Cytobacillus luteolus: one gene and its partner. The protein of the gene in region 1 interacts with the protein of each later gene in a pairwise test. Links are inferred from orthologs where the notes say so. Each region holds a gene or a part of one and is shown in the gene's direction. Other genes may lie near its edges.

Region 1 (3,144 bases):
ATAGGAATCCTTTGTTTGGTTGAAAAGCTTCATATCTGGGTACGTTAACGCCTTATTATATTCATATGATATTTGCTTTTTTAATTTAGTCCCGTTCGTTTCTGCTATTTTAACAAGACTCTCAGCATAGGCTGGAGATACTGCAGCGGAAACCTCTATAGAAGGTGTCACTAAACTAAGTAGTAAGAAAAAAGATAAAATTGATGGTAATAGTTTTTTTGCATTCATAATATCCTGCTCCTTTCATAATAGAATATAAGTGATAGCTTCTAATTTAGCTATAGGTATATTAATGGAAAAAAAGTTCTAATCACATATAATACAAAAACAAACAAAATACATGGTGAATTATCACAAAATAGCAAACGTTATTTGTAATATCAGCGTGGAATACCCTTTATGCTTATAGGTAATACTAGTTATTATCTATACGGTGAAGGGGGATTCAAATTGAAGGGTTAATCAAAGTATTTTCAAAGGATTACTATGGGGAACCGCGTTAAGTATTCCTCTTTTGATCTCATTTTTCGGTTGGGTAAAGGTTGTTCTTTTTTTGATCTCCGGTTTATAAATTCTCCTTTATTAGCAATGATATCCTAAAGTCTAACACTTCAAATGTACTCCAAGACCATATAGTATAAAACTATGTTACAAAAATATTTCTAAAGTCTTATAAATAACCCTCGAAATTGTCGATAAACTAAAAGGTATTGACAACAGTGTTCGAAAACGGAAAATTATTGAAAGGTAATGACGCAAAGCTGTATGGGCTTCAGATCTTTTTTTGTGCCTATGCTAGCCAGCTGCCGAAAACGAGGAGGAATAATAATGAATTGGCTAACACCGAGGAAATTAAAAGAAGAAAAGACAGAAATCGTGTCATTATGTACTGTACATTTCCGTTAATAGGATTTGCATTAGGAGCTATCATTACAATCGTAGCAACCGGTTTATAAAATTTAAAAGCTGTGTAGGGAAACATTAATTCTTCACACAGTTTATTAATTGTAAAAAAACATGTGTCGAAACTTGACATTGCTTGTCGAAGGAGCAAAAAGGAATAAGTTTTGTTAGGAAATGTGGATTTAAAGGATAAAGACAGATTATTATAAGCTTTGTATATTTTTGATTCTAATGTAATATTTTCAAATAAATTATAAATAGCGGAGGGTACTATGGAAGAAACAATTACCTTACGAGAATTATTTCAGACGATCAAAAAACATCTTTGGTCAATTACATTAATAACAGTCATTGCTACAGCGACAAGTGGGATTGTTAGTTACTTCTTTTTAACACCAATCTATCAATCTTCTACTCAGATTCTAGTAAATCAAACCAAATCAGACCAACAGGCATATAACTATAATGAAGTACAAACAAATTTACAGTTAGTTAATACGTATAATGTAATTATTAAAAGTCCGGCTATATTAGAACTTGTTGTAAGAGAACTTGATTTAGATCTAACAACTGAGGAGTTAAATAAACAAATTTCAGTAGCAGCAGAGAAAAACTCACAAGTAATTTCAATTTCAGTGCAAGATTCAAATCCTGCACAAGCAGCTGCAATTGCTAATACAACAGCAAGTGTTTTTAAAAGTGAAATTGTAAAAATCATGAGTGTCGATAATGTTAGTGTATTATCTGAAGCAGTTGTAAAAGAAACGCCGACACCAATTAAGCCACGTCCAGCACTAAACATGGCGATTGCCTTGGTCGTAGGACTTATGGCAGGGGTTGGGCTAGCTTTCTTACTAGAATTCCTTGATAACACAATTAAAACAGAGCAAGACATTGAAAAACTTCTAGAACTACCAGTATTAGGAGCAATTGCAGTTATTGATCATGAAAAAGAAGAACAAGCAAGCACTGCAAAAAGACAAAGCAGAGTAAGAGGTGAAAACGTTGGCGCGTAAAACATTAAGAGAAAAATTTCAACAAGCGAACCGTAGCTTAATTACAATGACGAACTCAAAATCACCTATTTCTGAACAATACCGTACGATTCGTACCAACATCCAGTTTTCGACAGTTGACCAAGAGATTCGCTCATTAATGGTAACTTCTGCTGGTCCTGGTGAAGGAAAATCAACAACAACAGCTAATATCGCTGTAGTATTTGCACAGCAAGGGAAAAAAGTACTGTTAATCGATGCGGATTTAAGAAAGCCAACGGCTCATTATACATTTAGAGTTGATAATAATGTTGGATTAACAAATGTTCTTTTAAAGCAAACAACACTACCAATGGCTGTTAGAGAAACGCACCAAGAAAATTTATATGTTTTGCCAAGTGGACCAATTCCTCCAAATCCAGCTGAATTACTTGGATCACGTTCAATGGAACAGTTAGGGAACCAAGTATTTGAAGAATTTGATATGGTCATTTTTGATACACCACCTGTTCTTGCTGTAACAGATGCCCAAATTCTTGCGAACAAAAGTGATGGAATTGTCTTAGTTGTGTCAAGTGGAACAACTGAGAATGAGGCAGCAATAAAAGCGAAAGAACTTCTTGTTAATGCCAAGGGTAAGATACTAGGTGTTGTACTAAATAATAAGAAGATGAAAGATAGCCAATATTACTATTATTATGGTGCAAAATAAATAAATTGTAAAAAAAAGGGTGAAGCGGGTGAAAAAAGTCATGATTCGACAAAGTACACCCATTTTTCCTTTATTATTCTATGATAATATGAGAAAAGTAACGAAATATGTTACTTGAGGGGGATTTTGACAGAATGATAGATATTCATAGCCATATCCTCTATGGAGTAGATGATGGTGCGAAAGACCTAAATGATAGCATTGAAATGGCGAAGGCTGCAGTGGATGAAGGAATTACAACAATCATTGCAACGCCCCATTTTAATGGGAAGTACGTAAATTATAAACAAGAGATCATAAATAAGGTTGCTAGACTAAACAAAGTTATACAAGAAAAACAAATCCCACTAACCATCCTACCAGGTCAAGAACCACGAATTTACGGTGATTTACTAGAAGACTACAATAACGGTCAAGTACTTACATTAAATGATGCAGGGAAATACATGCTTATTGAGTTACCATCCAACCATGTCCCTAGATATACAGAGAAGTTACTATTTGATTTGCAAATTAATGGAATCACACCGATCA
Region 2 (3,254 bases), on another replicon or contig:
AGGATGATTTGACAAAGGAAACGATTGCTGAAGTGGTTAATAAATCTCTCGTGATGGACGAGGATGCTCTAAATAGCATAGAGGAATATTTCCGTAAAACAATGAGAACGATGACAGAAAATAATAAAAAACAAGCCTTAGTCCTTGAGGGTTCAACAATACTCAAAAATGATTTTGGTATGGCACCAGGAATGGCAACTGAAGCGGAAGGTTGTACGTATATGCTTTTACCTGGTCCCCCAAAAGAGATGAATCCAATGTTTATGACTTATGGCATTAAATACCTTTTAAAACAATTTGGTACTTTAGAAAAAATTGAATCAAGAGTTTTGCGGTTCTTCGGAATTGGTGAATCTCAACTTGAGACCGAAATAGAGGATCTTATTGACAAACAAAGTAACCCTACTATAGCTCCACTTGCTTCAGACGGTGAGGTTACTTTACGATTAACAGCAAAGCACCAATCAACAGAAATTGCCTATGAATTACTAGATGAAGTTGAAAAAGAAATTCTAACAAGGGTTGGGCAATATTTATATGGATACGATACTGATTCTTTATTTGGTCAGGTTTTAAAAAAGCTTAAAGCTTTGGAATATACAATAGCAAGTGCTGAAAGTTTAACGGGTGGATTATTCCAGGAGCAACTAACGAGTATCAGTGGAGCCTCTTCAGTTGTTCAGGGAGGAGTTGTTTGTTACTCGAATGAGATAAAAGAAAAGATTCTTCATGTAAAACCACAAACACTTATACAATCTGGTGCTGTAAGTGAAGAGTGTGCAAAAGAGCTGGCCGAAAATGTAAGGTCCATATTTAATACAGATATAGGAATAAGCTTTACTGGTGTAGCTGGGCCGAACGAATTAGATGGGCATCCAGTAGGTACAGTATATATAGGAATATCTTTGGAGAATGGGAAAACTACCGTTTATAAACACGTATTTGCAGGTTCTCGACAGGGAATTAGACAACGGTCTGTTAAATATGGTTGTTTCTATATACTTAATACACTTCAAACAGTTGATTAATATTTTCAACTGTTTTATCTTTTGTCTAATTTTAAATTTTTGAGTTGGAAATTTTATTGGAAAATGAATTTTGTGTAGGGGAAAATTGGATTTTACACCAATAAATATCATTAAAAATAAACGAATGAATGTTCGATTTTTTACTTGGCAAATAAGAAAAAACACGGTATAGTATAAATAGGGTTTTTAATAGAGGAGGAATATTAGGTGAGTGATCGTCAAGCTGCATTAGATATGGCACTAAAACAAATAGAGAAACAATTTGGTAAAGGTTCTATCATGAAATTAGGGGAACAAACAGATCGTAAAATCTCGACATCTCCAAGTGGTTCACTGGCACTGGACGTTGCATTAGGTGTAGGTGGATATCCTCGAGGCAGAATAGTTGAAATATATGGACCTGAAAGTTCGGGTAAAACAACTGTGGCTCTTCACGCAATTGCTGAAGTTCAACAAAATGGTGGACAAGCTGCATTTATTGATGCTGAGCATGCTCTTGATCCTGATTATGCTCAAAAGCTAGGGGTAAACATTGATGAATTGTTATTATCACAACCTGATACTGGTGAACAAGCATTAGAAATTGCTGAAGCACTAGTACGAAGTGGTGCAATTGATATTCTTGTTATTGACTCAGTAGCTGCATTAGTACCAAAAGCAGAAATTGAAGGGGAAATGGGAGACTCACACGTAGGGTTACAAGCACGTTTAATGTCTCAAGCTCTTAGAAAACTTTCTGGTGCTATTAATAAATCGAAAACAATTGCTATCTTCATTAACCAGATTCGTGAGAAGGTCGGTGTAATGTTTGGTAATCCGGAAACTACACCTGGTGGTAGAGCATTAAAATTCTATTCTTCTGTTCGATTAGAAGTTCGTCGTGCTGAGCAGTTAAAGCAAGGAAACGATCTTGTTGGTAATAAAACGAAAATTAAAGTTGTTAAAAATAAAGTAGCGCCACCATTTAGAACGGCTGAAGTCGACATCATGTACGGTGAAGGTATTTCTAGAGAAGGTGAAATCATTGATATTGGTTCTGAGCTTGATATTGTTCAAAAGAGTGGTTCTTGGTACTCTTACAATGAAGAGCGTCTAGGTCAAGGACGTGAGAATGCAAAGGTATTCTTAAAAGAAAACCTTGCTTTACGCAAAGAAATACAAGAAAAAATCCGTGCTCATTATGGATTAGACAAAGATATAACAATTCCTGATGCATCTCAAGAGGAATTAGATTTCTTAGAATAGATTAATATAGTTTCGGAGAAAGGGGCATTCTGTGCCTCTTTTTTGTATAAGAAATCAAATGAATATGAAAAAATAGTCGGAATTTCCATATTCATGTAAAGAATTAAGTGGACAGGTCTTGACAATAAAATTTCTCACATTTAAAATTAGTATGTATATCTTTTTAAATTAAGACTTTGTTAGAATTGAAACTGTTTTATGATGCCTTTTTTGCTGTATATTGAAACTATTGTAACAATGTACATGCCGACATTTTGATCTAGCAAGAAAAAAGTTCATAGCAAGAGGAGGTGAAACGATGGATCCATTACAAATAATCATCTCCGCTTTGCTTGGCCTAATCGTCGGTGCAGTTGTTGGCTTTTTTGTTCGTAAATCCATAGCAGAAACGAAAATTGCTGGTGCTAGAAGTGTAGCAGAGCAAATCGTAGAAGATGGAAAACGTGAAGCAGATTCCTCGAAAAAGGAAGCGCTATTAGAAGCGAAGGATGAAATTCACAAACTTCGTACTGAAGCAGAACGAGATATTCGTGATCGAAGAAGCGAACTGCAAAAACAAGAAAATCGTTTAATGCAAAAAGAAGAGAATCTTGATCGTAAGAATGAATCCTTGGATAAACGTGATTTAATGTTAGAAAAGAAAGAGGATTCTCTAAACGGAAGACAACAGCATATTGAAGAGATGGAAAGCAAAGTTGAAGAGATGGTTCGTAAACAGCAAACAGAACTAGAACGCATTTCTGGCTTAACACGTGATGAAGCTAAACAAATCATCCTTGAACGTGTCGAAAATGAACTGTCTCATGATGTAGCCTATATGGTGAAGGACTCTGAAAATCGTGCGAAGGAAGAAGCAGATAAACGAGCTAAAGAAATCCTATCACTAGCCATTCAACGATGTGCGGCTGATCATGTAGCAGAGACCACCGTTTCAGTTGTTAACCTACCTAATGATGAGATGAAAGGTCGAATTATTGGTAG

What was found.
Region 2: the proteins of J2Z26_RS15150 (region 1) and recA interact in binary tests that used the Bacillus subtilis proteins (3 or more experiments, as listed by UniProt). The link is inferred for Cytobacillus luteolus from one-to-one orthologs.

The regions. Positions count from the first base shown.
Region 1 is NZ_JAGGKM010000005.1:106,945-110,088, forward strand. What follows is about bases 243-3,047. They hold J2Z26_RS15150 (YveK family protein), read left to right. Parts: upstream 243-1,175; coding sequence 1,176-1,919; downstream 1,920-3,047. Other genes in these bases: J2Z26_RS22315 (hypothetical protein), read left to right, coding at 834-956; J2Z26_RS15155 (CpsD/CapB family tyrosine-protein kinase), read left to right, coding at 1,909-2,610; J2Z26_RS15160 (tyrosine-protein phosphatase), read left to right, coding at 2,745-3,047. Outside these bases: J2Z26_RS15145 (hypothetical protein), read right to left, coding at 1-228; more of J2Z26_RS15160, read left to right, coding at 3,048-3,144. UniProt on the Bacillus subtilis protein: Required for YwqD kinase activity. May bring YwqD and its substrates into contact. Probably involved in the regulation of capsular polysaccharide biosynthesis.
Region 2 is NZ_JAGGKM010000002.1:261,598-264,851, reverse strand. What follows is about bases 340-3,254. They hold recA (recombinase RecA), read left to right. Parts: upstream 340-1,235; coding sequence 1,236-2,273; downstream 2,274-3,254. Other genes in these bases: rny (ribonuclease Y), read left to right, coding at 2,572-3,254; J2Z26_RS06140 (competence/damage-inducible protein A), read left to right, coding at 340-1,028. Outside these bases: more of J2Z26_RS06140, read left to right, coding at 1-339. UniProt on the Bacillus subtilis protein: Multifunctional protein involved in homologous recombination, DNA repair and competence.